Regions from separate parts of the Thermasporomyces composti genome, predicted to be linked through region 1. Evidence: riboswitches for the same ligand, from Rfam matches in the RefSeq annotation. Region 1 holds a riboswitch; each other region holds the start of a gene.
The links. Region 1 has a riboswitch for S-adenosylmethionine ahead of DFJ64_RS20225 (putative leader peptide). Riboswitches for the same ligand answer to the same signal wherever they lie in the genome.
Positions count from the first base shown of each region.

Region 2: linked by a shared signal. The riboswitch ahead of thrC (threonine synthase) and the one ahead of DFJ64_RS20225 (putative leader peptide) in region 1 are both predicted to bind S-adenosylmethionine.
Region 3: linked by a shared signal. The riboswitch ahead of DFJ64_RS09565 (aminotransferase class V-fold PLP-dependent enzyme) and the one ahead of DFJ64_RS20225 (putative leader peptide) in region 1 are both predicted to bind S-adenosylmethionine.

Region 1 covers NZ_QTUC01000001.1:2,493,487-2,503,263, forward strand. Annotated here, with positions in the region: gene DFJ64_RS10750 (CehA/McbA family metallohydrolase) at 1-1,126, shown strand, start outside; SAM riboswitch class IV at 1,287-1,398, shown strand; gene DFJ64_RS20225 (putative leader peptide) at 1,412-1,489, shown strand; gene DFJ64_RS10755 (ABC transporter permease) at 1,691-2,503, shown strand; gene DFJ64_RS10760 (ABC transporter substrate-binding protein) at 2,591-3,604, shown strand; gene DFJ64_RS10765 (ABC transporter ATP-binding protein) at 3,611-4,396, shown strand; gene DFJ64_RS10770 (M20 family metallopeptidase) at 4,389-5,762, shown strand; gene DFJ64_RS10775 (VOC family protein) at 5,759-6,385, shown strand; gene DFJ64_RS10780 (LLM class flavin-dependent oxidoreductase) at 6,440-7,426, shown strand; gene DFJ64_RS10785 (FAD-dependent oxidoreductase) at 7,620-9,260, shown strand; gene lpdA (dihydrolipoyl dehydrogenase) at 9,317-9,777, shown strand, end outside.
Region 2 covers NZ_QTUC01000001.1:1,493,999-1,503,775, reverse strand. Annotated here, with positions in the region: gene DFJ64_RS06575 (TylF/MycF family methyltransferase) at 44-988, shown strand; gene DFJ64_RS06570 (hypothetical protein) at 1,063-1,728, shown strand; gene DFJ64_RS06565 (hypothetical protein) at 1,725-2,318, shown strand; gene DFJ64_RS06560 (hypothetical protein) at 2,336-2,995, shown strand; gene DFJ64_RS06555 (hypothetical protein) at 3,092-4,522, opposite strand; gene DFJ64_RS06550 (helix-turn-helix transcriptional regulator) at 4,736-4,939, shown strand; gene DFJ64_RS06545 (DUF2178 domain-containing protein) at 4,917-5,327, shown strand; gene DFJ64_RS19390 (hypothetical protein) at 5,414-5,584, shown strand; SAM riboswitch class I at 5,727-5,895, shown strand; gene thrC (threonine synthase) at 5,909-7,183, shown strand; gene DFJ64_RS06535 (ubiquitin-like small modifier protein 1) at 7,180-7,455, shown strand; gene DFJ64_RS06530 (alpha-amylase family protein) at 7,448-9,073, shown strand; gene DFJ64_RS06525 (cold-shock protein) at 9,381-9,581, shown strand; partial or broken gene DFJ64_RS06520 (phytanoyl-CoA dioxygenase family protein) at 9,734-9,777, opposite strand, start outside.
Region 3 covers NZ_QTUC01000001.1:2,203,914-2,213,690, reverse strand. Annotated here, with positions in the region: gene DFJ64_RS09580 (ABC transporter substrate-binding protein) at 1-1,650, shown strand, start outside; gene DFJ64_RS09575 (alpha-glucuronidase family glycosyl hydrolase) at 1,690-5,340, shown strand; gene DFJ64_RS09570 (glycoside hydrolase family 43 protein) at 5,454-7,703, shown strand; SAM riboswitch class IV at 7,890-8,002, shown strand; gene DFJ64_RS09565 (aminotransferase class V-fold PLP-dependent enzyme) at 8,042-9,436, shown strand; gene DFJ64_RS09560 (ABC transporter ATP-binding protein) at 9,470-9,777, opposite strand, start outside.

The DNA.
Region 1 (9,777 bases):
CACGCCCGGTCGGTGGCACGTGATCCTCGGCCCGTACACCGTCGCGCCGCAAGGCATGAACTACCGCGTCGACATCACCGTGACGTTCGGACCGCCGGGGGCGCCGTTCCGGCCGAGCCCGGCGCCGACGACGGCGCCGGCCAAGGAGCGCGGCCGCGCGTGGTACCGAGGCGACGGGCACCTGCACACCATCCACTCCGACGGTCGGCGCACCCCGGAGGAGCTGGTCGCCGACGCGCGTGCGGCGGGACTGGACTTCGTGGTCTCCACCGAGCACAACACCCACAGCGCCCAGCTGGTCTGGGGTCAGTACGCCACCGACGACTTGCTGATCGTCAACGGTGAGGAGATCACCACCCGGTCCGGGCACTGGCTGGCGACCGGTCTGCCCGCCGGCAGCTGGATCGACTGGCGCTACCGCGCCGGGGATCCGAAGGACTTCCAACGCTTCGTGACGAAGGTGCACGCCCTGGGTGGCCTGGTCACCGCCGCGCACCCGTTCGCGAACTGCTTCGCGTGCGGCTACGAGTTCAGCTACCAGCTCGCCGACCTCGTCGAGGTGTGGAATGGGCCCTGGACGCCCGACGACGAGCAGGCCGTCTCGCTGTGGGACGGGCTGTTGCGCAGCGGCTGCTGGATCCCCGCGGTCGGCAACTCCGACGCGCATCGCCCGCCCAGTGACGGGTCCCCCGGCGACCTGGTGGGGTTGCCGCAGACCGTCGTCCTCGCCGACAGCTTGCGCACGCCGGACCTGCTGGCCGGACTGAAGGCGGGCCGCTGCTACCTGGCCGAGTCGGCGGAGGTCGAGGTGAGCTTCACCGCGTCGGCGGGCGGCACGTCGGCGGGGATCGGTGAGCGGCTCCCGGTCGACATCGGAGACCCGGTCACTGTCGAGGTGCGGGTGTCGGGGGTCCCAGAGACGACGGTGAGCATCCTTGACCAGAGTGGCCCGCGCGTGAGCGCTGACGTTCCGGCCGATGGCGCGCGGACGCTCACCTGGACCACCTACCCGAGACACACTCAGTGGGTTCGCGTCGAGGTTCGGCGCGCGTCCGGCGGGCTCAACAGCACGACGCCGAACGCGATGGTGGCCATGACGAATCCCATCTTCCTCGGCCGTTCCTGATCGACTCTGTCGAGAGCTCAGGCTCGCGGATGTACGTGGCTCGTCACGATCGACACGCGTTACGACGTCGTGGTGGCGGACCGTGACGCCGTGTCCAGGCAATGAGAAGTCCGTCTCATATTTTTGCCAGCCGCCTCGACGTTCTGTACTTTCGAGGCGCAGTCACGAGTGCCAGCGTCAAGCCCCGGCTTGCTGGCCGGCAACCCGCAGACGTGTGGGGTGCCCCGGGTGAGGACTCGGCCCGACCACGGCGGTCCGGGCAAACGTCGATCCTGAAGGAGCGTCATGGTGCTGAACAGGTTGTTCACGCGCCGCCGTCACATCGATCTGCTCCGCGTCGCCAGCGCGTCCTGTTGTCGCTGACCTCGTCATCCCCGCTTCTCGCGAGGCGTCGCCGACGAACGTCAGCCGCCTGTTCCGGCGTCTCGGCTGTGGTCGCGCCTGATGCCGGCCCAGAAGCGAAGCCCTCCAAGCGACAAAGCGATTTTCCCTTATCTGCCGCGACCTTCCCGCTCGTCCGTTTTTGTCCCCTTGACGAAGCTCGATTTCTCACGGAGTCCGCGCATGACGACGACCTCTGTGCCGTCGACGGCATCACAGCGCCGCCGCGTGACGTTGGTCGCTGGCCAAGTGGCGCTGCTGTTCGGGCTGCTCGCGGTCGCGGAGCTTCTCGTCCGAACCGGGCTGGTGTCGAGCCTCTACCTCCCCGCCCCGACCAGTGTCGTGACCGAGATCGGGGAGCTTCTCGCCGGCGGTTCGGACTTCTACACCAACCTCAGCGTCACGCTCCGGGAGTTCATCACCGGATACCTCCTCGCGGTCGTCGGGGGGATCGCGACCGGGCTGTTCTTGGTGCTGGTGCCCCACGCCGAGAACTTCTTCCGACCGTTCCTCGCCGCTTTCATGGCGGTGCCGAAGGTGACGATCATCCCGCTGCTGACCCTGTGGTTCGGCCTTGGCCTCTCCCACAAGGTCATCATCGTCTTCCTGTTCTGCTTCTTCCCGATCGTCTACAACACCATCGCCGGGGTGAAGCAGACGTCTCCCGACCACGTGAAGGTGGCTCGGGCCTTGCGAGCTCGACGCCGGCAGATCATCGTCAAAGTGATCCTGCCCTCGGCGATCCCCACGATCCTCGCGGCGCTGCGAGTCGAAGCGGCGTCCGCGCTCGTCGGCGCCATCTTCGGCGAGATGGTCGCCTCGCGCGCGGGCCTGGGGAACGGCCTCAACGAGGCGACGGCACTCTACGACACGCCCAAGGCGTTCGCCCTGATCATCCTCATCACGATCGTCTCGATCGTCAGCGTCTCCACCATCGACCTCCTGGAGAAGAAGGTCTTCCTCAAGTGGCGACCCTCGCCCGCGCGACTTCGGTGACCGTGGCACCGGGGTGAGATCGACCAACCGGGTGAGAGCGAGATGGACGACGCGACGCGGACCCACATTGAGAGAAGGAACCCACCAGTGACGACGAAGCGTTCTCGCGCCACCGCCTTGATCGGCGCCGTACTGTCGGCCGGGCTGCTGCTCGCCGGCTGCGGGGGAGGCAGCGGTAGCGGCGGCACGAATGACTCCGGACGCATCAAGATCACCTACGCCTCCTTCGCCGGTGTCACCGGCATGCCGGCGAAGTTCGGCCAGGAGAAGGGATTCTTCGAGGCCGAGGGTCTCGACGTCACGTTCGTGACCGCTGAGGACCCTGTGGCGATCGTGTCGAGCGGTGACGCCGAGATCGCCGACTGCGACACGACCTCAGCGCTGATCGCGGCGGGTAAGGGCGCCCCGATCAAGATCGTCTCCTCCATGTATCGCCACAAGGGCCCGTTCTACCTGATCAGCCGGCCCGACATCGATCGCGTCGAGGACCTCAAGGGCAAGACGGTCGGCATCGCCCGCAAGGGCGCCGGCCTCGAGGCGTACGTGCGCGTGATCCTCAAGAAGCACGGGCTGACCGAGAAGGACGTCACCCTGGTCCCCAACGGCACGCACCAGGAGGCGTACGCCAGCCTGACCAACGGCCAGGTCGACGCGACCATCATCCACGAGCCCTTCGTCTCCCTCGCCGAGGCCGAGGGGACGGGCAAGCTGCTCGCCCGGGGATGGGACTACCTCCCGACCTTCCACACCGGCGTCGAGATCGCCAGCGAGCGCTTCATCAAGGAGAACCCCGAGGCGCTGAAGAAGTTCCTCACCGCCTACTTCAAGGCCGCCTCCTACGCGAAGGCGCATCCGGAGGAGTACCTCGACTTCGTCGAGAAGCAGTCCGACGTCGACCGGGAGGTGCTGAAGGCGGCGCTGGAGCGGGAGGAGCCGATCTGGGAGAACGACCCACGGGTGGACCTCGACGACTTGCGTGACACCCAGCAGATCCAGAAGGACCTGGGATTCCAGGACACGGTCTACGACCCGGAGGACCTGGTCGACACCTCCCAGATCCCCAGTCCTCAGGAGATCTCCGCGAAGGCTGACGCGAGGTAGGCGACCATGGCTGGCTTCACTATCCAGGGTGTATCGAAGGTCTTCCCAGGACCTCCGCCGACCCAGGCGCTCCAGGGCATCAACCTGACCATCGGGGAGGGTGAGTTCGTCACCTTCCTCGGTCCCAGCGGCTGTGGCAAGAGCACCTTGCTCGAGATCATGGCCGGCTTGCAGCAGCCGACCGAGGGAGTCGTTCGCCTCGGTGGCGAGGAGGTCCGTGAGCCGAGCGAGAAGGTCGGCGTGGTCTTCCAGGACCCCTCCCTCTTCCCGTGGCGGACGGTCATCCGCAACGTCGAGCTGGGGTTGGAGCTGCGCGGCGTGCCGAAGGAGGAGCGCCGCGCGGTGGCCCGCGAATACCTGGCCATGGTGGGGCTGGCGGGGGTGGAGACCAAGTACCCGCACCAGCTGTCAGGCGGCATGCGGCAACGGGTCGGGATCGCCCGGGCGTTGGCGACCAGCCCCGAGGTCCTGCTCATGGACGAGCCGTTCGGCGCGGTCGACCACCTGACCCGGCTGCAGCTGCAGCACGACCTGCTCGACATCTGGATGCGGCACCGCCGCACCATCGTCTTCGTCACCCACGACGTGTCGGAGGCGGTGTACCTCGCGGACCGGGTCGTGCTCTTCTCGCCGAGCCCGGGTCGGGTCCGTCGCGTCTGGAACGTCGACGTGCCGCGTCCACGTGCCCGGGATGATCTCGCGCTGGTGAACCTGCAGAACGAGATCTACGCCGAGATCACCAGCCTGACCGCCGAGCGGGACGCCCGGCTTGTGGAGGGTGCCCATGCGTGAGATCGCCGGCACGCGGGTGGCGACCGAGGACGGCGCTGTCCGTCGTCCATACCCGGGCCTGGCCGAGCGGAGACGGCGGGAGCTCCTCGAACGTCAGAGCGCGATCCCTCCCGTGACCTCCCCGCACGCGGGCGCGCCGGCGGCGGTCCACCGCCGGCTGCGGGAGCGGATCGCCGCACTGCACGAGGCGCTGTGCGCGTTCTCCCTCGACCTGCACGCGCATCCCGAGCTCGCGTATGAGGAGCACCACGCCGCGGCCGCGCTGGCGGACCTGGTCGGCCGCTACGGCGTCGCCGCCGAGGTGGGCGCCTATGGGGTGCCGACGGCGGTGCGGGCGGTCGTGGGCACCGGGTCGCCCCGGGTCGCCGTGGTCGCCGAGTACGACGCGCTCCCGGGCATCGGCCACGCGTGCGGTCACAACGTCATCGCCGCTAGCTCCGCGGGAGCGTTCCTGGCGCTGGCTGAGCTGCTCGCCGGACAGGACGCGCCCGCGGGAGCTGTCGAGCTGGTCGGCACGCCGGCGGAGGAAGGCGGTGGTGGGAAGCAACGAGTGCTTGACGCGGGCGGCTTCGACGAGATCGACTTCGCGATCATGGTCCACCCGGGCAACCTGGATCTCGCGGGCGGCCGCTCGCTCGGGTTCCGCCAGGTGGCGGTGACCTACCACGGTCTCGCCGCCCACGCCTCGACGGCGCCCCACCTCGGGGTCAACGCGCTCGACGCCGTGGTCGCGGCCTACAACGGCATCGCGCAGCTACGTCAGCACATCCTGCCGTCGGATCGGGTGCACGGCATCATCACCGACGGCGGACAGGCGCCGAACATCGTGCCGGCGAAGGCGTCGGCGGTGTTCTACGTGCGGTCGGCCGAGCTCGACACGCTCGCCGAGCTGCACACCCGGGTCGACGCGATCCTCCGAGCGGCTGCGCTCTCGACCGGCACGCGCGCGGAGATCACCTGGGACGCCGCCGCACCCTACCTTCCGCTTCGTCCCAACGAGCCGCTCGAGGCGCGCTACGCCGTCCACCTCGCCGACCGTCGACGGGTGCTTCCGGGCTCCGCCCGTCCGGTGGAGACCGCCGCGTCGACCGACATGGGCAACGTGAGCGTCTACGTTCCCGCCATCCATCCTTCGGTGGCCATCGCGCCACCCGACGTGGCCAACCACACTCCGGAGTTCGCCGCGTACGCCGCGAGCGAGTCCGCCACGACCGGTATCCGCGACGCGGCGATCGGCATCGCCTCGACCGTCGCGGACTTCCTCTACGACGAGCGGCTCCGCGCCGACGCGCGTGCCGACTTCGAGGCGCGCGGTGGCCGGCTCACGCTCGCCGACGCGCTGAACCCAGTCAAGGAGACACCGTGATCGAACCCCTGCTCGACCACATCGTCTACGCCGCTCCTGACATCGACGAGCTCGTCGCGTCGTTCCGGGAGCGCACGGGCGTCGAGCCGCCGCTCGGTGGCCGCCACGTCGGCCGGGGCACCCGCAACTACCTGGTCGGCCTCGGCGGTCAGGTCTACCTCGAGCTCATCGGGCCCGACGACCCGACCCTGCCCGGCCGCGGGACGACGGCGTTCGGCATCGACAAGCTCACCGAGCCGCGCATCGCCGCCTGGGTGATCCGCCCGAAGGACTTCGACGAGCACATCGCCCGGGCACGCCGGAACGGCTACGACCCCGGCGTGGTCCGCCCACTGTCGCGGCGCAAGCCGGACGGCACGCTGCTGGAGTGGCGGCTCACCCAGGAGCCGCCGAACAACCGGGACGGGCTGGTGCCGACGCTCATCGACTGGCTGGACGCCGAGCATCCCACCGCCAGTGGTCTGCCTGAGCTCACGCTGCGCTCGTTCGTCGGTTTCCACCCCGATCCGGACGCGGTGCGCGCCGACCTCGCCGCGCTCGGTGTCGAGCTGGAGGTGCGCCAGGGCGAACCCGGCTTCGAGGTGGTGCTCGACACCCCGAAGGGCGAGGTCATCTTGCGGTGACGGCGCCCTCGACGCTCGCGCACGAACCACGTCACACGAGGAGAAGTCACGACCATGGCCACCCCCACTCGCAAGCTCGGATTGACACTGCCCCAGCGTGGGGCGTTCTTCGGCGTGCTGACCGTCCCTGAGCTCGTCGAGACCGGTCACTTCGCCGACGAGTCAGGCGCGTACGACTCGGTGTGGATCGGCGACAGCCTGCTCGCCAAGCCACGCCCGGAGTCCATCGCGTTGTTCGGGTCGCTCGCGGCGGTCACGCGTCGGGTGACCCTCGCCGTCGGCTGCATGGCGAGCTTCCCGGTCCGGGATCCCATCCTGCTCGCCGACCAGTGGGCCACCCTCGACCAGATCTCGCAGGGCCGCATGCTGCTCGCGGTGTGCACCGGGATCGTCAAGGCCAAGGACGCGTCCGAACGTGAGGGCGCGCTCTACGGCGTGACCGACAAGTCTCGGGCCGGCCGGTTGGAGGAGAACATCGAGATCCTGCGTCGGCTCTGGACAGAGGACAACGTGACGTTCCACGGGCGCTACCGCAGCTTCGAGAACGTCACGGTGCTGCCCAAGCCGGTGCAGAATCCGCCGCCGATCCACATCGCCTCCAACCCGAACCCCGCCTACGGGTACGAGCGGGCGCTGCGTCGCGTCGCCCGGCTGGCCGACGGCTGGATGACGACTCGCAAGCGGCCGGAGTACCTCACCAAGCTGTGGCCCGCCATCCAGGGCTACCTGCGCGAGGAGGGTCGCGACCCGGAGAACTTCCCGGTCGTGGCGTACCACAACGTCAACATCAACCCCGACCAGGACGCCGCGTACGAGGAGAGCTACCGCTTCCTCGGCGAGTACTACGGTCCGGTCTTCACCGAGGAGGACACCCGCTACTGGACGGCGGCCGGCTCGGTCGAGCAGGTGATCGCCCAGATCAACGAGCTCTACGAGGCCGGCGCCACTGAGGTGACGTTGCGCATCACCTCCTGGGACTGGCGGCGCCAGCTCAAGCTCCTCACCGAGGAGGTCGCGCCCGCGGTCCGTTCCGCCGGCTGAGCCTCCGACCACGCCTACCTCCTTCGCCACTGCACTCCTCCGCGGTCCGTTGGCCGGTCCCTGACGAGGCAGGGACCGGCCAGGACCGGATGACGGTGGGGCGTGCCCGGAGAACGCGCGCGACGCGTGGAATCATGGCGCACGGGCGCGGACGTGGTCGGCGTCCGCCCAGTGCGTTGAGGGAGGGCCGAGCGTGAAGCGGGAGACGCGTGCGGACGTTCTCGTCGTCGGCGGAGGACTGGGCGGCGTGGCCGCGGCGCTCACCGCGCTGCGGCTGGGTCGACGGGTGGTGCTCACCGAGGAGACCGACTGGTTGGGCGGCCAGCTCACCAGTCAGGCCGTCCCACCGGACGAGAACCCCTGGATCGAGAGCCGGTACGCCTCACCCAGCTACCGGAGCCTGCGCTGGCGGATCCGCGAGTACTACCGGCGCAACTACCCCTTGACGACGGCGGCGGCAGCCGACCCACTGCTCAACCCTGGCGGGGGCTTCGTGAGCCCACTGTGCCACGAGCCGAGGGTTGCCGTCGCGGCGATCCACGAGATGCTGGCGCCGTACGTGACCTCGGGCCGCTTGACGGTCCTGCTCGAGCACGTGCCGGTCGCCGTCCACAGCACCGGCGACGTCGTCGACGCCGTCACCGTACGCGGACGGGACGGCGAGGAGCTCACCATCAGCGCGCCGTACGTCGTGGACGCCACCGAGCTCGGCGACCTCCTCGAGCTCGGTGGTGTCGAGCACGTCATCGGGGCGGAGGGCCAGGACGAGACCGGTGAGCCCAAGGCGCCCCCAGCGGCCAACCCGCTCGACCAACAGGCCATCACCTGGTGTTTCCCGGTGGAGTACCGGCCGGGCGAGGACCACACGATTGATCCACCGCCCAGCTACGAGCACTGGAAGACGCACGCCGAGCCGTTCTGGCCGGGTCCTCAGCTGTCCTGGCACGACGTCGATCCGGAGACGTTGGAGCATCGGTACCGACCGCTGTTCAGCGGTGAGGACGTCGATCCCCGGGACTTCTGGCACTACCGCCGGATCGTGGCCGCCGCGAACTTCCGACCTGGCACGGTCCGCTTCGACGTGACGCTGGTCAACTGGCCGCAGAACGACTACTGGGAGACGCCCATCCTCGGCGTCGACGAAAAGACCCGGCAACGCGCTCTCCAACGCAGCCGGGAGCTCTCGCTGTCGCTGCTGTACTGGATGCAGACCGAGGCGCCCCGGCACGACGGAGGCACCGGCTACCCGGGCCTCCGGCTCCGTCCCGACCTGGTCGGCACCAGCGACGGTCTCGCCAAGCGTCCGTACATTCGCGAGGCGCGCCGCATCCGGGCCGAGTTCACCGTGCTGGAGCAGCACGTCGGTGTGGACGCCTCAGGCGGCCGAGGGCCCGAGCAGTTCGAGGACTCCGTCGGGCTCGGCAACTACCGCATTGACCTCCACCCCAGCACTGGTGGTCGCACCTACGTCGACATCGACTCCTACCCGTTCCAGATTCCGCTCGGTGCGCTCATCCCGGTCCGGGTGGAGAACCTGCTGCCGGCCAACAAGAACATCGGCACGACCCACATCACGAACGGTTGCTACCGCTTGCACCCGGTCGAGTGGGCGATCGGCGAGGCGGTGGGAGCACTCGTGGCCTATTGCCTCGACGTCGGAGAGCGGCCGCGGGGAGTGCGGGCGAACGCCGCCCGACGCGCCGACTACCAGCGGTTGTTGCGTGAGCGGCTGGGCATCGAGCTCGCCTGGCCGCCCGAGATTCGGAGCTTGCCGACCGCGCGCCGGCCGGCCTACCCCCAGCTCGTCGAGGACCCGCCGACCCACGTCTGGTGAGCCGTTGACGGCGCCCCGTCGGGGCCGCCGCGTTGCGGAGGAGCATAATCGGCGGCATGAGCGAGGCCTTCGACGTTGTGGTGCTCGGTGCTGGTCCCGGTGGGTACGTCGCGGCGATCCGCGCGGCGCAGCTTGGTCTGCGGACCGCCGTCGTGGAGGAACGCTACTGGGGTGGTGTGTGCCTGAACGTCGGGTGCATTCCCTCTAAGGCGTTGCTGCGCAATGCCGAGATCGCCCACGTGGTCACCAAGGAGGCGGCGACCTTCGGGATCAACGTCGAGGGCCGGCTCAGCCTGGACTACGGCGTCGCCTACGACCGAAGCCGCAAGGTCGCCGAGGGCCGGGCCAAGGGTGTCCACTTCTTGATGAAGAAGAACGGCATCACCGAGATCGATGGCTGGGGCAGTTTCCTCGACGACCACACGCTGCGAGTGACCCGTCTGGACGGGGGAAGTGACACGGTGAGCTTCCGGCACTGCATTATCGCCACCGGTGCCAAGGCGAGGTTGCTTCCCGG
Region 2 (9,777 bases), 1.0 Mb from region 1:
GCACGGAGTGAAGACACGGGGGTAGCTGGTGGAGACGGTGAGCATGGCCACCCGCGAGACGGTCGGGACTGCTGACGTCAATGGGAGCACCGACGTGCGTGCGGCGGTCGCCGCTGAGGTCGACACGGGCGCTGCGACCGACGCTGGCGATGGCTCGGCAGCCCTTCGAGACCGGTACCTCCGCCTCCTCCGGGACGTCCTCACGTTCTCCCTGTGGGATGGGCGTGACGGCGTCGTGTGGACCGCCAGACGGCCCACGGCTCGACTCCTCGCTCGCCTGCTCGCGCGGCGTCACTTCACGCTCGTCAAGGAGACGACGCCGGAGACTCGTCGCGCCGGGCGGGATTGGCCACGGCTCGCCCACACCATGGTCGGCACCAAGCGGCTGGACAACCTCCGCTTCTGCATCGAGCAGGTCCTGCGTGAGGACGTCCCCGGAGACCTCATCGAGACCGGTGTCTGGCGGGGCGGGGCCGCGATCTTCATGCGCGGTGTGCTCGCCGCGTACGGGGTGACCGACCGGGTGGTGTGGCTCGCGGACTCCTTCAGCGGCCTCCCGGCGCCGGACGTGAGCAAGTACCCGGCCGACGCGGGCGACCCGCTGCACACGTTCAGCGAGCTCGCCGTCTCCCTCGAGGAGGTCCGCGAGAACTTCCGCCGCTACGGTCTCCTCGACGAGCAGGTGCGGTTCCTCCCCGGTTGGTTCCACGACACCCTGCCGACGGCACCCGTCGAGCGACTGGCGGTCCTCCGGCTGGACGGTGACATGTACGGCAGCACCATCGAGGCGCTGGAGGCGCTCTATCCGAAGCTCTCGCCGGGCGGCTACTGCATCGTCGATGACTACGGCGCGGTCGAAGGCTGCCGCCGCGCCGTCGAGGACTATCGCGCGGCGCACGGGATCACCGCCCCCCTCGTCGCCATCGACGCGGACGGTGTCTACTGGCGGGTCCCCGACGAGGAGACCGCACGAGCGAACCCGTCGTGACGCTCGGCCCTGTGCCGTCCGCGGCGGCGTGACGGCTGTTCATGCGCCGGACGGCGGTCCGTAGGATCCCGGTCGTGCCGCCGCCTGCGCCACGCACGCTCCAGCCTGGTCGCCCGGCTGAGGCGCCCGATGCGGCCAGACGCCGCCTGTCCGTCCTGCTCGTCGTGATCGGGCTGTTCGACCTGGCGCTGATCGTCGGCGCGCTCGCCTGGTCCGGTGGGCTGCGCACGGCGCCCGCGGAGAAGGCGCCCCTGGTCCGCCTCGGAGAGGGCCTCGACACGGGGCGGTTCGTCCTCACACCGCGCCGAGCTTGGACCACGAGCAGGGACCCGCTGAACGACTCGGAGTTCGCGGACACCGGCAGGTTCCTCACGCTCGAGATGGACGTGCGAGTGACCGCCGACGAGAGCGTGGACAGCCCTCGGGACCTCCAACGCGGGTTGATTCTTCGGCTGCCCGGCGGGGTCACCATCGACGGAACGTCGCCGCGCACGAGCGAGCTGCGACACGGCGTCGTCCTCGCGATCGACCACTCGCCGGCGCAGGTGCACCCGGGCCTGCCGCGACGCGTGCTCGCCGTCTACAGACTGCCGTCTCGCCAGTCCTGGCCCCACCGGGTCGAGGTGACGGGCATGCGCTGGGAGTACGCGCCAGGCTTCTTGGTTCGAAGCCGGGCATGGCAGGTGGCCGACACGGCGGTCGGTCGGGTTGTCCTCCCGGTCCGGCGAGGCGAGCCGTGAGACGCCTCCTCGGAATCCTCATCGGGCTGCTGATGCTCCTCGCCATCGGCACCGCCCACCGACTCGTGCCTGACGACGAGCGCCGCATGGGGTCGATCACCACGAGTGGCCGTCTCGGTGAGCGGATGGACACCGGCGGGTTCACGATCACGGTGGAGCAGGTCGAGGTCGCCCGTCGACTCACGGTGCCCGGGCTCACGTCCACGCGGTCGTTGGTGACCGAGGACGGGGTGTGGGTGGTCGTGACCGCGACGCTCGTCGAGGGTTGGGAGGCCTCCTCGTACACGCGGACGCGGCTCGTCGCACGGGACGGCACGAGCTACCTGGCGTCCGCGCGGGTCCCGAGTGACGTCCAGCTCACCAGCGGTCTGCTAGCCGAGCCGGGGATCCCGCGTCGCGGGATGGTCGTGTTCGAGATTCCGCCCGACCGGTTGGCCGGCGCTGTCCTCCGCGTCGTCCGCGGCGACGTGGGAGGAGGCCGGCTTGCCCCGGAGGCGGTCATCGAGCTCGGGATCGACGAGAGCGCGGCGCGTCGGCTCCTCGACCGAGCATCGACGCCCCTCGAGCTCCGACCGGTGGACTACGGGTGAGCCAGGGAGCAACCGCAGTGGAGGGTGAACTCAGAGGCGGTGGGAGGCGCGCGGCCGGGCCACTCGGTGGCGCGGCCGGTACGCGGCGGCCCGCCCGGTCCGGACGACATCGGCGGCCTGGTCGGCGTGGCGACCTGTTCTACGTCCTCGGCCTGGTCGTGTTGGTCCCACTGACCGTCGTCCTCGAGTACACGCTCGAGATGCGCACCGTCCGTCCGCCGATGCACGAGGCGGTGTCGGTGGAGCAGGGAGCGAAGGTCACGTACGCCGGCGCGGTGTGGCGGCTCCTGGGCGCGCGGCCCGGCGAACCGCGGGAGGACGCGCGGGTCCCGCGAGACGCTGTCGTGTACTACGTCGGGATCTCGATCACGCCACGAGACCGGGCGGCGAGCCGACGGATCGAGTCGTGCCAGGTGCGCGTAGTCGACGACGAAGGGCGGACGTGGACCAGCGCGCCGTTCGGCGTCCCGGACTTCGAGCGCTTCGGGAACCCGCCGACCGGGTGTTACGCGACCGGTGAGGGCTTCAGCCGTGAACCCATCGAACCTGGCCGCACCCAGGCGATGGTCACCGCGTTCCTCGTTCCCGAGGAGGCGGTCCAGGCGCTCCGGGTCCAGGTGCTGGTGGACGGTGCCGAGCCCAGGTACCTGGAGTTCCGGCCGCGCGCGGGCGGCTAGGCGGCGGTGTGCCCCGCCCACTGTCGGGACCTCCGACGGGGGAGAAGGGCCGGGGCGGGCCGGCCGAGGCCGTCGGAACGCGACCGCTGGAAGGGGTCAGCGGAGGCCTTCGCCAGGGCTGTGCTGGTGCGCTGAACGGGGCCGTTCCCCTCGCTGGTGGACTCGGGGGGGGGCTACCCCACCACGGGGCGGAGTCGGTGCGTTGGAAGGACGAGGCCGCTCCGCCTCCCGTCGGCGCAGGCGTTCCCGGCACAGGTCGTACGTCGCCGCGAGCACCGCGATCCGCAGCACCTCGTGCACCGCGTCCTCGGCGAACCACAGCACCGCGAGCCGAGGCCACCACCAGTCCCACGGGTGCGGACCGATGAGGTGGGTGAGGCCGATGAACGCCCACCCCATGGCCGCCTCGACGAGCACGTAGACGAGGCAGAAGGTGAGGAAGAGCAGAGGGCCCGCGGCGACCACCATGCGCAAGCCGTTGGCGAGCGGCGTCCACTTGTCGCGTGCCTCGCGGGTGAGGAGGTCCGAGAGCTGACGAACCCGATGGGGGAGACGGCGGAGCCGGGCCTCGACACCGCGCAGCCGACGCCCGGTGACCACCGTGTCCTCGCGGCTCATGTCCTCGCCGAACACCCCGGCGGCGATGACCAGCCAGACCAAGGGGAGGACCAACCCGTCCGCCACGTCGGTGCCGATCTGCTCGGTGAGCCAGGCCCAGGCGCTCGTCAGCCATGGCAGGGAGACGCCCGGCAGCCAGCCGTCCACCCACGCGACCGCCGAGGCGATCGCGTCGCGAACGGCCACGTAGGCCACCCGGCTGGTCAGCCAGCTCAGCGCCTGGCTGACCAAGGCCGACACCGACACGAGGCCGAAGAACATGTAGAGGGTCTCGAAGAACGCCACGCCGACGTTGAGAGCGGGCGTGACGGGGGTCTGCACCTCGACGACACGGACTCCAGCGGCGTGGTCTGTAAGCACGCGGTCGCCCGCACCCTCGTGGTCGCGGACGCGCTCCAAGCCGGCGCGCAGGACCCAGGCCGCGAGCGCCACGATCAGCGGCGCGCCCGTCATGTCCCGGAAGACGTCGAGGGTGTCGGCCGCGGTGAGGTCCTGGTTGATGACGTGGATGCCCCAGGTGCGCACCTCCTCGGCGAACAGCCCCCAGGCGCTGTACACCACGAGGAAGGGCAGGATCGTCTCCCCGATCGCGTCGACGATCCGCCGGGTGCGCGTCACCACGAGGACCGAAGGTTCGCCTCGCGTGTCCACGTTGACCAGCGCCGAGCGAGCGGCGTGGAACATCATGATCGTCGTCGAGAGCGTGACGAGGACCCCGATCGCGAGACCTCCGAAACCCAGCCACTGGTGGCGGTGGGCGAGCCACGCCGACGCGCGGAGCGCGAGGTCATGGAGCAGGTAGCCGAGGGTGCACCAGAACAGCAGCGGCGCCCACCTGCGGCGGAGCAGCCTGAGGACGCGGGCGAGGAGGACAGGTAGCGCCAGGCTCGCGAGTCGGGCGGCGGGCACCGCACGGATGGTACTGGCGCGGTTGCCGCGGTGGAGCGTCGAGCTCGTCTACGAATCGACGTCTACGAATCGCCCTAGACGAATCGACGCCTTAGACAAGTCGACGTCGCATACGAATCGACACGGCGTCGTCGCTGTCCGTGAGATCGGGGGTAACCCACGCGATGTCAAGCTCGCTTGACATCCGCGGTGATGTCAAGCATCCTTGACATCGTGCGGAACGACGTCAGGGAGCTGCGCGTCGCCAAAGGGCTCTCGCAGGCGGAGCTGGGCGAGTTCCTCGGGGTGTCGCGGCAGACCGTCAACGCGATCGAGACAGGTCGTTACAGTCCGTCACTGCCCCTGGCGATCAAGTTGGCCCGATTCTTCGGGCGGACCGTCGAGGAGGTTTTCCATGTCGACGACGACCAACCGTAGGCGGGCCGGTCGGCGGATCTCGATGCCGGCGGTGGTGCTGGCTCTGGTCATCGGAGTCGGCATGGGCGCCGCGGCCGCCACGAGCGGCCGGCCGGGACTCGGGCTCGTGATGTTCGGCATCATGGCGGGCGCCGCGCTGGTGGTGGTCCTCGGGTCACGCGTCAGCGACACCGTGGCGCTGCTCGGCGACGACATCCACGAGGAGCGCCACGTCCAGCTGCACCAGCGCGCGGCGGTGTACACGCTCAACATCCTCGCCCTCGTCATCCTGGGAGGGCTCATGGTCAACGTGGCGCGCGGCGGGGATGGCGGCCTGTGGGGCTTCCTCGGGGGCGTTGTGGGCCTCGTCTACCTGGGTTCGCTGCTCATCCTCAACCGCCGCTCCTAGCGCGGCGTCCTCGTTGCCGTCTCGACGGTCGGTGCCACCGCTCGCGCCGTGGTGCGCGCAGGCCACGAACAGGAAGGGATGCGCCGATGCTGGTCGGACAGTGGTGGCTCAAGTCGGTGCTCCTGGCCGTCCTCGGGCCGACGCTGCTGGCGATGGGTGTGTCCGCGACCGATGAGGTGCCCTCACGGGACGTCGAGCTCCGGTCGCCGGCCGCGACCGCGACGCCACCTGAGACGAGCCGGTGTCTCGTGCGCTGAGACGAGGAGGGGCGAACCGCCGATTCCGGATCCCATCGTGAGACGGCCGTCTCAATTCGTGGACCTCCACGTCGTCGTCGCCGTCCTGTCGGCTAGGCTCGCCTGCGCATGCCCACACCGGGCGTACCACAACACACGGACGGACTCATCCAGAGGGGCTGAGGGACCGGCCCGATGAAGCCCCGGCAACCGGCCGACCGCCGACGCGCGTCTCGCGTTCATCAGAGGCCCCGCGGCGGACACGGTGCCAATTCCGGCTCGCGTCACCCGCGCCAGACCCTGGCACGGACTCGACGTGAGAAAGATGAGGAAGGAAGCCTCTGAATGACGACGACCTACGCTGCCACCCGCGAGACGCACACCATTCGTCCGGGAGCCTTCGGTAACGCGACGGTTCTGCGCTGTCGAGAGTGTGGCGCGACCACGCCGCTGGGAGCCCACTACGCCTGTCCCGAATGCTTCGGCCCTCTCGAGGTCGGCTACGACTACCCGACGATCACCCGGGAGCAGATCGAGGCAGGACCCAAGAACATCTGGCGCTACCAGCCGCTCCTGCCCGTCCCCGCTGACGTCGCTTCGTTCCCCAACACCGAGCCTGGCTTCACCCGCCTGGTCCGCGCCGACCACCTGGCCGCAGAGCTCGGCTTGCGAACCCTGTGGATCAAAGACGACTCCGGCAACCCGACCCACTCCTTCAAGGACCGCGTGGTCGCGGTGGCCCTCACCGCCGCTCGCGAGCTGGGCTTCACGGTGCTGGCCTGCCCCTCCACCGGCAACCTCGCCAACGCCGTCGCCGCGGCCGCCGCGAGGGCCGGCATCCGCAGCGTCGTCTTCGTCCCGCACAACCTCGAGCAGCAGAAGATCCTCACCACCGCGGTCTACGGCGGCACCCTCGTCGCGGTGGAAGGCACCTACGACGACGTCAACCGGCTCGCCAGCGAGATCGCCGGCGAGCAGGAGAGCTGGGCTTTCGTCAACGTGAACGTCCGGCCCTACTACGCCGAGGGCTCGAAGACGCTGGCTTTCGAGATCGCCGAGCAGCTCGGCTGGCGCCTGCCCCAGCAGATCGTCGTGCCGGTCGCCTCGGGTGCCCAGCTCGTCAAGATCGACAAAGGTCTGCGCGAGCTCGTGGAGCTCGGCCTGGTGGAGGACACGCCGTACCGGATCTTCGGCGCCCAGGCGAGTGGTTGCGCGCCGGTGGCGCGAGCGTTCAAGGCCGGCCACGACGTGGTGGCGCCCGTCCGGCCGGACACGGTGGCGAAGTCGCTGGCGATCGGGAACCCCGCCGACGGTCCCTACGTGCTCGACGTCTGCCGGCGTACCGGCGGCAGCGTCGAGGACGTCAGCGACGACGAGGTGATCGAGGGCATCGCGCTGCTCGCCCGCACCGAGGGCATCTTCGGTGAGACGGCCGGTGGCGTCACGGTGGCCACGCTGAAGAAGCTGGTCGAGACCGGCCAGCTCGACCCGGACGCCGAGACCGTCATCATCAACTCCGGTGACGGCCTGAAGACGCTGGACGCGATCGCCGGCAAGGTCGGTCCGCAGGCGACGATCCGGCCTACCTACGACGCATTCATCGAGGCAGGACTGGCATGAGCGTGAAGGTTCGAATCCCGACGATCTTGCGCACCTACACCGGGGGCGCCTCGGAGGTCACCGCCGAGGGCGAGACGCTCGCCGAGGTGCTGGACTCGCTGGAGACCAAGTACCCCGGTATCCGCGCGCGGGTCCTCGACGAGAACGGCAAGCTGCGCCGGTTCGTCAACGTCTACGTCGGTGAGGAGGACGTCCGCTTCGCGTCCGGTCTGCAGACCCCGACGCCCGACGGCACCCAGGTGTCGGTGATCCCGGCCGTCGCGGGTGGCTGACCGCACTCCCGCCCTGCCCGACGCCGCGTACGTCGTCCACGAGGACCGAGAAGGGGGAGAGCGGGCGCGACGTCGCGGTGAGCGTTTCGCCACGGCCGGCGTCGAGATCAGCTTCCGGGCCGAGCCGGAGGGCCTCACCGTCGTCGTCGCTGCGCCTCCGCGACCCCACGGACACGACGGGCTGTCGCGAGTCGTCCTGCGGTGGCGGCACCGACTACCGTCGTCAACCCTGGTGCTCGGCGACGCGTGGGAGCGCTCCTACGGCGACCTGCAATGGCGTCACCTGCAGCCGGACCGCGTCCTGCCCTGGTCCTGGCTGGCGTACGACGAGGCGTCGGGGCACGCCACCGGCATGGGAGTGCGGGTCCGTCCGCGTGCGTTCTGCGCCTGGACCGTCGACGAGCGCGGCTGTTCGCTGTGGCTCGACCTCCGCAACGGCGGGGCGCCCGTGCGCCTGGGCGAACGCGTCCTGGACGCCGCGACCGTGGTCGCCGTCGACGGGCAACCGGGGGAGTCGCCCTACGCGCTCCAGCGGAGACTGACCGCCGCGATGTGCTCCGACCCGCTGCCGGTCCGCGAGCCGGTCGTCGGCGCCAACAACTGGTACTACGCCTACGGCGTGGGCTTCGGCCCCGAGCAGGTGCTCGCCGACACCGAGACCATCGTCGAGCTCGCTGACGGCCATCCGGTCAAGCCGTTCTCCGTCATCGACGCCGGGTGGAGCCCGGGTGGCACCTGTCCCGGCGGACCGTGGACCGCTGGCCTGCCAGGCACGTTCGACGACATGCCGGGTCTCGCCGCCGCGATCGCCGCGCGTGGCGCCCGGCCAGGGATCTGGATGCGGCCCGCGGCGCTGTCGTTCGTCGACGACCCGCGTCGGCTCCGACCGGGGCCGAGGCCAGCCAAGGAGCAGCCGTTAGACATCAGCCTGGCGGAGAACCTCCAGACCATCCGCGACGACGTGGCGCGGCTGGTCGGCTGGGGCTTCGAGCTGGTCAAGCACGACTTCTCGACGTTCGACGCCTTCGGCAGGTGGGGGCCCGCCATGGGCGTGGCGATGACGGAACCCGGCTGGCACTTCGCCGACCGGAGCCGCACCAACGCCGAGCTGCTGCTGGGGCTCTACGAGGCGATCCGCGACGGTGCCGGAGACGCCGTGCTCATCGGCTGTAACACCGTGGGCCACCTCGCCGCCGGCCTGGTGGAGGTCCAGCGAACCGGTGACGACACCTCCGGCCGCGACTGGGAGCGCACCCGGCGGATGGGCGTGAACACGCTCGCGTTCCGGCTCGCCCAGCATCGGACGTTCTTCGTCGTCGACCCCGACTGCGTGCCGTGCACGCTCCAGACGCCGTGGGAGCGCAACCGCCAGTTCCTCGACCTCGTCGCGCGCTCGGGCACCGCGCTGTTCGTGTCGGTGGACCCAGCGGCACGGAGTCCACGGGTCGACGCTGACCTCCGTGCCGCTCTCCGGCTGGCGCTCGACGGTGGTGAGCCCGGCGGCGTCGAGCCCTTGGACTGGCTCCACGCGACCACCCCGGCCCGGTGGCGCACCGGTACGACAGAACGCGAGTACGACTGGATCGAGCCGTCCGGGGCGTGGCTGCTGGCTCCCTGAGGGCATCGGCCTTCCTCTCGCGACCGCCCCGACTGCCGCGGGTCGTGTTCTCCTGGGACGGTCGGCCGACCCGAAATCGGCCAATCGCCCTGATCTGGTCCGAATCGAGGGCGAAGACCTCCCCAGCCGCGGCGGGTTCGGCTATGGTCGGCCTTGGTCGGCATGATCATGCGTTTGTCGCCTGACCGACAGCGGTAGGAACACGCGGATCGATCGCAACACCTCCCCTTGGGGACGGGTGCGGTAGGACGACCCAGGCCCGCGCCGGGCGGGTCTGTCACCCGAAAGGGGCCTTGAGGGAGAGGTCATGACGCAGGGCACTGTCAAGTGGTTCAACGCCGAGAAGGGCTACGGCTTCATCGCTGTCGAGGGCGGCAGCGACGTGTTCGTCCACTGGTCCAAGATCAAGATGGACGGCTACAAGACCCTCTCCGACGGCCAGCTCGTCGAGTTCGAGGCGGTGGAGGGACCCAAGGGTCTCGAGGCGCACGACGTGCGCCCGCTCTAGCTCGGCCTGGCGCGGGGCGTTCGGCGTCGTCTACTGACCGGCAACCGTGTCCGACTGGGGTCCGTACGAGGGTCACGTCTCGTGCGGACCCCAGTCCGTTCGTGGCCGCGCTCCCGCGCCCACGACCGTCGCGACGAGCCCGGTGAGCCAACTCACCGGGGAGGTGCCGTCGTGCGGTTCAAGCAGAAGCGGTCCG
Region 3 (9,777 bases), 290 kb from region 1:
ACGGTCCACTACGAGTGCCTCATGCGCTGGCGGCCAGACTTCTCCGAGCCGATCCCCAATATCGCCGAGAGCGTCGAGGTCGACCAGGACGGTCGCGTCTACACGTTCCGGCTCCGGCGTGGCATGCGCTGGTCGGACGGCGCGCCGTTCACGGCTGCTGACATCGTGTTCGCCGTCGAGGACGTGTTGCTCAACGACGAGCTCTACCCGGTGGCGCCGTCATGGCTGATGGCGGGGGACGAGCCGCCGCGGGTCGAGGCCCCAGACGAGCAGTCTGTGCGCTTCACGTTCGCCGAACCGAACGGGTTGTTCCTCGCGAACCTCGCCTCGTTGATCGGCGCTCCTTTGACCTCACGACCACGCCACTACCTCGAGCGCTTCCATCAGGCCTACAACCCGAAGGCGACCGAGCTGGCCGAGAGCGAGGGGATGTCGAGCTGGACTGACTTGTTCTTCGCTCGCGCGAACGCGGCAGGCAACCCCGACCTGCCTGGCTTGTATCCGTGGATCTACACGACGGCGCTCGGTGAGGGCACCCAGATGGTCGCTGAGCGCAACCCGTACTACTGGAAGACCGATCCCGAAGGCCGGCAGCTGCCCTACATCGACCGCGTGGTCTTCCACATTGTCGGCAACGAGCAGGTCATCCTGCTCAAGGCGAGCAATGGCGAGCTGAGCATGCACGCACGACACATCAACACGCTGCGGAACAAGCCAGTCCTTGCCCGCGGCCGCGACCGTGGCGGATTCGACTTCTTCGAACTGGTGCCCGCCATCATGAACGACCTCATCATCCAGCTCAACCTCACCCACAAAGACCCAGTGTGGCGCGAGGTATTCGGCAACAAAGACTTTCGCATCGGCTTGTCCTACGCGATCAACCGCGAAGAGCTCATCGACGCAGTTCTCCAAGGCCAAGGTGAGCCGTGGCAGGCGGCACCCCGACGGGAGTCGGAGTTCTTTGACGAGCGCTTCGCCAAGCAGTACACCGAGTTCGATCTCGACAAGGCCAACGAGCACTTGGACCGAGCCGGGCTCTCCGAACGCGACCGTCAAGGCTTTCGGCTCCGACCCGACGGGAAGCGCGTGCGCTTCGCCGTCGAGGTACCCAGCCCTGCGTTGAAGGACTTCTGGGTCGACGCTCTCCAGCTCATCAAAGGCTACTGGCACGAGGTGGGCGTCCAGATCGACGTCAAGACCGAGGACAGGTCGCTGTTCTACCAGCGCAAGGACGCCAACGCCCACGACGCGGTCGTCTGGCAAGGGCCGGGCGGACTCCAAGACGCCATCATGGATCCCCGTTGCTACTTCCCGTTCAGCTCCGAGTCTGCCTACGCGGTGGCGTGGGCCGCGTGGTTTACCTCCCGAGGAGCCAGCGGGGAGAAGCCACCGGAGCCGGCGAGACGGCAGATGAGCCTCTATCGCAAGCTTCAAGCCACGATCGACGAGGCGACCCGGGTCGACCTTTTCCGACAGATTCTCGCCATCGCCGCGGACCAGTTCTGGCTGATCGGAACGGTGCAGCCGGCGATGGGCTATGGGATCGTCGCCAACGACTTCCACAACGTTCCGGCGTCCATGCCCGACGCCAACGTCTATGCCACACCAGGTCCCACCAATCCCGAGCAGTACTTCATCGCTGAGCCCTGAGCCTTTGATCGACGACGCGTGAGTACCGGGAGTTCGTCGATGCCGCACCTGTCCCGCCGTCGCCTGTTGCAAGTCGGAGCCGCCTCCGCCGTCAGCTCCTTTCTCCCCGTTGACGCCGCGCTCGCCTCGGCGTCAGCCACTCGCCCACCCGACGAGGACGGCTACGAGCTGTGGCTGCGGTACCGCCATGTCGACGACCCCGCTCGGCTCGCGGAGTATCGTCGCCGGCTCACCGCGATCGTGCCGCAGGGATCGGGCGAGCTTCTGCGCTGTGCGACGCGGGAGCTCACGACGGGACTCCGTGGCCTGCTTTCCCGCGAGATCGAGGTTCGTGAGCGCCTCGAGGGCGGCGGCGTCGTCCTCGGCACCTACGACGAGTCGCCGTTCGTTCGCTCGCTCTTCAGCCACGACGAGCTCGCCGCGCTCGGCCCTGAGGGCTACCGGCTGACGACTGTGGGAGACAGGCACGTCGTCGTCGCGGCGACACACCAGCGCGGACTGCTCTACGGCGCCTTCCACCTCCTGCGACATCTGCAAACCCACCGCCCGCTTGCCACCCTGGACGCCACGGAACGTCCGGCCGCACCGCTGCGAGTGTTCAACCACTGGTACGACCTGGACCGTGCGGTCGAGCGCGGCTACGCGGGCCTGGCGATCCTCCACTGGGATGAGCTGCCGACGCTGCGGCCGCGCTACATCGACTACGCCCGGATCCTGGCTTCGATCGGCGTCAACGGCACGGTCGTCAACAATGTCAACGCGAACGCGCACTTCCTGTCCTCCGACCGGCTGGGTGGGCTTGCCGCGCTCGCTGACCTGCTCCGCTGCTACGGGATCCGCCTCTACCTGTCGGCGAACTACGCGAGCCCGATGGTCCTGACGGCGAACGATCCGTCCCCGATCACCACAGCGGACCCGTTCGACCCGCGCGTCCAGCTCTGGTGGCAGGAGAAGATCGCCGAGATCTACGAGCTCATCCCCGACTTCGGCGGGTTCCTGGTCAAGGCCAACTCTGAGGGGCAGCCCGGCCCCCTGGACTACGGGAGGACCCACGCGGACGGCGCGAACATGCTCGCCGAGCGGATCCGCCCGTATGGCGGACTCATCTTCTGGCGGAGCTTCGTCCACGAAGGCTTCTCCGACTGGGCCGAGTACCAGTACCGGACCTTCGCGCCCCTGGACGGCGAGTTCGCCGAGAACGTCGTCGTCCAGACCAAGAACGGTCCTCTCGACTTCCAGGTGCGGGAGCCGGTGCACCCCCTGTTCGGCGCGATGCCGCGGACCAACCAGGCGATCGAGCTTCAGATCACCCAGGAGTACACCGGTCACAACGTCCACCTGTGCTACCTGGTGCCGCAGTGGAAGGAGATCCTCGACTTCGACACCAAGGCGCAAGGGGACGGGACGACAGTCGAGAGCATCGTCACCGGTACCGCCTACGGTCAGTCCCACGTGGGCATCGTCGGCGTGGCGAACCTCGGTGACGACCGCGACTGGACCGGTTACCTGCTCGGCGCAGCGAACACGCATGGCTTCGGTCGGCTGGCGTGGAACCCACGCTTGTCGGCCGAGGAGATCGTCCGCGAGTGGATTCAGCTGACGTTCACCCCGGACGAGGCGTTCGTGCGACCGCTGACCGACATCATGCTCGAGTCCTGGCGGACGTACGAGGACTACACCTCGCCTCTCGGGATGGGCTACCTCACGTTCCCGACCGGCTCCCACTTCGACCCGGACCCTCGGTCGACGCTCAACCAGTCCCACCACACCACCGCCGAGGGCACGGGCTTCGACCGGACGGTGGCCACCGGGAGCGGCTTCACCGGGCTGTACGCGCCGTTCTGGGCCGAACGGTACGAGTCGCTGGAGACGGTGCCCGACGAGCTGTTGCTGTTCCTGCACTGGGTGCCGTACACCCACCGTCTCCACTCGGGGTCGACGGTCATCCAGCACATCTACGACAGCCACTTCGACGGCGCCGAGCGTGTTCTCCGCATGCGCGAGACGTGGCGTGAGCTCGCCCCGCACGTCGACGCGCGCCGACACGCCGACGTCCTCGCGACGTTCGACGAGCACGCGTTCCACGCACGGCGCTGGCGGGACACCATCGTCTCGTTCTTCTTCGACTACTCCAGAATCCTCGACGAACGGCGTGAGTGGCTGCAGTACGAGTTCGGCAGAGGGACGCCGTTGCTGCTCGGCGGATGGCCGAACCGCCTCCCGCTGAAGGTCACCAACGCGACTGGGCAAGACCATCGAGTGACGGCGCGGCTACACGTGCCCGACGAGAGATGGTCGGCCGGCACCGCCGAGGCCGAGGTCGCCAGCCGGGCGGACGCAGAGATGACGTTGCCGGTCCAACCTCCCCTGGTCGCCGACCAGCTCCAGCTCGCGGTCGCGATGACCCCAGCCGTCGAGGTGCTGGGCACCGCCGGTCACCCCACGATCGTCACGCCCGCCGGCCGTCGCTGTCACATCGCCCTTGACGCGGGCTCGGGATCGAGTCCACTGGTGCCCGGCTACCAGCGCCTGACGCCGGAGACCATGTGGGATCCGGCGCGCGGGTACGGGTGGATCGGCCGCACGCCGCAGTCCCGCGACCGCGGTGACGCCTGGGACGCGCTACGACGGGACTTCTGTGGCGACACCGCACCCTGCACGCTGCGGCTCGCGATCCCACCGGGGATCCATGAGACGGCTGTCCTGGTCGGCGACGGTGGCCCCGACGTCTGGCCGACGTTCATCGACGTGAATGGTCAGCGCGTCGCGGAGGGCGGCCGCATCCGTGGGGGCACGTTCGAGTGGCTTCGTTTCGAGCTCGATGGCGGCTCGGAGGGCCGGGAGGTCGACCTGGAGTTCTCCAGCGTCCCGGGCCGCTTCTGGCGGCTATGCGGCCTTGTCATCGTCAATCCCGACGCGCCCATCCCGCCCGCCGTCCTCACCGAGGTCCGCTCCAGCGGCGTGCTGTGGGCCGGCCGACCGAACGACGTCAGGGTGAGCGTGGCGGGGATGACCGACGAGCCGGTCGACGTCACCGTCGCCGTCGACGTCCCTGAGGGTTGGACGGCCGAGCCCGCCAGCGGCCGCGTTCCGGGTGGCGCGGAGGTGGAGCTGACGGTGCGGGTGACGCCTCCGACAGAGCCCACCATGGGCACCGTCGCTGTCCGCCTCGCGGAGGATCCCGACGGCGAGCAATGGACGGTTGACACGATCGTGGTGCCGGCACCCGACGACGCCGTGCTGGTTCTCGACGCCGGCAGTCCGTCAAGCCCGGTCCTGGAGGGATACCGGCGCCTGTCGCCGGAGGAGTTGTGGGACGCCGACCGTGGCTTCGGCTGGGTGACGGAGCCGCCGACGTTCCGGGACCGCGCGCGGCTGGACGTCCTGCGCCGCGACTTCGTGCTGGGGCGCGACCAGGACTACGTCCTGCGCCTCGCGGTGCCCGCCGGCGCGCACCGGGTCGACGTCCTCACCGGTGACGCCTACTCGCCCTCCGGCACGACCAGCGTCTACGAGGGTGACACGCTGCTGGGCAGCTCCGGGGACGAGATCATTCCGCAGGGAGAGTTCCGGTGGTTCTCGTTCACGCTGGACGGCGGTGAGGCCGGACGACTGGCGGATCTGCGACTCGTCGGGGCCCTGCGGGACCGGTGGTGGCGCCTGGTCGCCCTGGTGATGCGGCGAGCCTGATCGACAGCGATGACTCGTCGACGCAAGCGGATGTCGAGGCCGCGGTGGGCTGAGACCTCAGCTCGCCGACAACGGACACGGCGATGCGGTGGCCCGAGAAAGGGGATCAGCTGATGAAGCTCCGGCGACGGCTGTCGGTGTGGTGTGCGGCGCTCGTGCTCGTCCTGGCAGGCGCGGCGCCGTCAACCGCAGCCGACCAGCGGACCTACACCAACCCGTTGATGTCGAACTTCGCAGACGCGTTCTCGGACCCCGGGATCATCCGCGCGAAGGACGGCTACTGGTACGCCTACGCCACGACGACGGTGATGACCCGCGAGAACCAGCAGAACGGCGGACCGCCGTACTACATGCCGATCGCGCGAAGCGCCGACCTGGTGACGTGGGAGTTCGTCGGAACGGTCTTCAACGAGGACAACCACCCTGAGTGGAAGCCGTTCCCGGGTACGGGCTACTGGGCACCGGACGTCCGCTACGTGGACGGGACCTACTACCTGTACTACTCGCTTGCCGGTGGTGGCGACGCCGCCATCGGGCTGGCCACCGCCCCCACGCCAGCTGGGCCGTGGAGGGACATCGGCCGTCCGGTCGTCGACTTCGTTCCCGACAGCGAGGTCATGGAGATCGACCCAGCGCTGTTCGTCGACTCCGACGGCACGAAGTACCTGTACTACGGCTCCTTCCGGGAGGGCGGCATGCACGTCGTCCAGCTCTCCGACGACGGCACCCGAGCCGTGGGTGAGCCGAGACAGGTGGTGGCGGGCAACCGTGGGGAAGCCGCCTGGGTGGTCAAGCGCGACGGCTACTACTACCTGTTCTACTCCGGCTACGGGTGCTGCGAGGTCGACACCGGCGGCTACCCCGTGTTCGTCGGTCGAGCCACGTCCCCGCTCGGGCCGTTCGTCGACGCCGAGGGCGTACCCCTGACGGCGGACGCTCCGGGCGGCACCCTCGTCAACGCCACGACGGGAAGCAGCCTCGTCGGCACCGGCCACAACGCGACCGCCGTCGACCGCTCCGGACAGGACTGGTTCTTCAGCAACGCCAACAGCCGGTTCGACAACTGGGGTGGCCGTCCGACGGTGATGGACCGGCTGGACTGGATCGATGGCTGGCCCACCGTGCGCGCCGGTCAGTGGACCTCCGACACCCCGCAGCCGGCACCGGTCGGCACGTGGGACGTCGGCAGCACGTTCAACGACGGCGACCTCGACGGCTGGGTGACAGTCGGCACCGGTGCGTGGGGTCTCGCCCGCGAGCGGGATGCCGGAGGCTTCGTCCGAAGCCGTTCGGCCGCACCCCACTCACTGCTGCTGGTGAGCGAGGAGACCACCGCGGCCGACTACCGGGCCGAGGCGGACCTGCGGGTGCGCGGCATGGGCCGGGCTGGCCTGGTCGTCGGCTATGAGGATCACCGAAACTACGTGGTCGCCTGGCTGGACCCGTCGCGGCGCGCCCTCGTCGTCGATGTCGTCGTGGACGGCGAGGTCGTGAGGTCGGCGAGCGACCGCCTCCACGCAGGCTTCCGGTTCGACACCTGGCACGCGGTCACCGCAGAGGTCCGCGGGTCGTGGGCGACGTTCGAGGTGAGCGCGGCGATGGAAGGCAGCCCGCTGGCCGAGGTGAGCGTCGAGGTGCCGGAACGGCTCGGGAAACCCTCCCCCGTCGGCGTGGCGGCGCAGGGTCGCGGCGCGGAGGCCGACAACGTGGGTGTTACCGCGCTGTACGAGCCGGTGACCGCCAAGGTGCCGGATCCCACGGTGGGAGCGTTGCTGCCGGAGTTCAGCGACGAGTTCGAAGGCGCCGAGCTCGACGAGGCGTGGACGATCGTCGGCACCCCACAGTCGAACCCCGAGGTAGTCGGCGGCGCGCTGGTGTGGCCGACCCAGGCGGGCGACCTGAGGTCGGACGACCACGCGGCGGTGCTGCTGCGCGACGCGCCGGAGGGCACGTACACGGTCGAGACCAAGGTGCACCTTCCGCTCGGCACCGGGCCGCGCGGCTACGAACGGGCGGGCCTGCTCGTCTGGGGTGACCGGGTGAACTCCCTGCACGTGGCACCGACGTCCACCGGGACGACCCGGCAGGCGTTCTTGTGGGTCGGGCCGGCTGCCAGCCCGTGGCCGAACGCGATTCAGCTCGGGCCATCCGCCGACACGCTGTGGCTGCGGATGCGCCACACCATCCATCCGGAGACCGGCGAGCATCTGTTCCGGGCCGCGACGAGCCGCGACGGGGAGCACTGGATCTGGGGTGCGGTGTGGCACCTGCCAGCCGATGCCGAGCCCCGGGTCGGCTTGGTGGCCATGGGTGGTGAAGGGGTCACCGCGACCTTCGACTACCTGCGCGTGTACGGGCCGTAGCGGTCCGGACGACTGGCCGGCGCTGGCGGTACGAAAGCCCACCTGTGTCCACTTCGTAAGACAAGTTCTCATTATTCGAAACACGCCCGCGATGGCGGCGGCCGGTCGGTTACTGTGGCTCGCGGTCATGAGCGCCAGCGCGGGGCTCGACCGTCGACACCACCGCGCCCTTCGCGACGCGTGTCCTGTCGTCGGTGCGAGGCCCCGAAAGCCCCGGCTCGCTGGCCGGCAACCCTCCTCCGCGGTGGGGTGCTCCGGGTGAGGACCAGGCGTGCCACGTGGCACCGCAAGCGCGGACCCCAGAACCCTCGGGGTCCCTGAGCCCCGTGAGGTGTGGTGTGACTGCTCTCGACGTCCAGGTGAACTCCGCTGACCCCGCGTGTCCTGGCCAGGCGCCGCTGCTTCCCGTGGTCGGCACCGGCATCGAGGTCCCGCTCGTCACCGGCGACTCCCTCCCGTACGCCAACCTCGACTACGCCGCGAGCGCTCCGAGCCTGCAGTCGGTCGCCGACCACCTGAGCGAGGTGCTGCCGTACTACGCGAGCGTCCACCGCGGCGCCGGCTACACCTCCCAGGTCTGCACCGCGCTCTACGAAGGTGCCCGGGCCGACGTCGCGGCGTTTCTCGGTGCGCGTCCCGACGACGTGGTGATCTTCACCCGCAACACCACCGACGCGCTCAACCTGTTGGCACGGTGTGTCCCCGACGACGGCCCTGGTGGCGGCCGCGTCACCTTCCTCGACATCGAGCACCACGCCAACCTGCTTCCGTGGCGGCGAGGCCAACACCGCTGCGTCCTCGCCGGCACCACCCAGCGGGCCACGCTGGTGAGTCTGCGCGCGGAGCTGGAGGCGCGACCGGCCAGCCTCCTCGCCATCACCGGCGCGTCGAACGTCACCGGCGAGGTCTTGCCTCTCGCCGAGATCGTGGAGCTCGCCCACGCGGCCGGCGCCCGAGTCGTCCTCGACGCTGCGCAGCTCGCCCCCCACCGCAGGATCGACCTGGCGTCGTCCGGGGTGGACTACGTCGCGCTGTCCGGGCACAAGCTCTACGCGCCGTTCGGAGCCGGCGTGCTCGCCGGACGGAGGGACTGGCTCGACGAGGCCCCGGCATACCTGCCGGGAGGGGGTGCCGTCCGCGAGGTCACCCTCACCCACACCGAGTGGGCGGCCGCACCGCAGCGGCACGAGGGAGGCACCCCGAACGTCCTCGGGGCGGCGACCCTCGCCCAGGCTGCTCGCACCCTCTCCCAGCTACCGTCGGGCGCGCTGGAGGCGCACGAGGAGGCCCTCCGCACGGCGCTCACCGACCGCCTCAACCGGCTGCCCGGTGTCCGAACCCTGCGGATCTGGCGAGACAGCACGACCTCGATCGGGGTGGTGGCGTTCACCGTGGACGGGTACGCGCCCGGGCTCGTGGCCGCCTACCTCTCCGCTGAACACGGGATCGGCGTCCGGGACGGCAAGTTCTGCGCGCATCCCCTCCTGTCGCGCCTCGGCGCGCCTGAGGGGGCGGTCCGCGCGAGCTTCGGCGTCGGGACGACGCTGGACGACGTCGAGCGCCTCGCCGCCGCAGTGGAACAGCTCGTCACGTCCGGACCTCGCTGGAGCTACGACGTCGTCGACGGTCGATGGGCGCCGACACCGGACCCGCGAGGCCTTCCCGACTGGGCCGTCTCGACCACCGGCGCGGCTGACCGGGGCACGTCGCCATGTGAGCCGCTCACCGCGTGAGAGGTCGAGACCGGCGCGCCGGCGGACCGGGCCCTAGGACGCCGCCTGACCGGCTGCCGGCTCGGTCGCGACGCGAGCCCGCCGACTGGCCGGCACCACCAAGGGTGTCCCCGCCTCCGGATCCGCGATCACCCGGCAGGGCAGGTCGAAGACTCGCTCCACGAGCTCGGCCGTCAGCACCTGGGACGGTGGACCGGACGCGACGATGGCGCCGTCTCGCATGACGACCAGGTGGGTGGCGTACCGTGCGGCCTGGTTCAAGTCATGGAGCACGGCGACGAGCGTGCGGCCCTGACGTTCGTGAAGGTCCGCGCAGAGGTCGAGGACCTCGATCTGGTGAG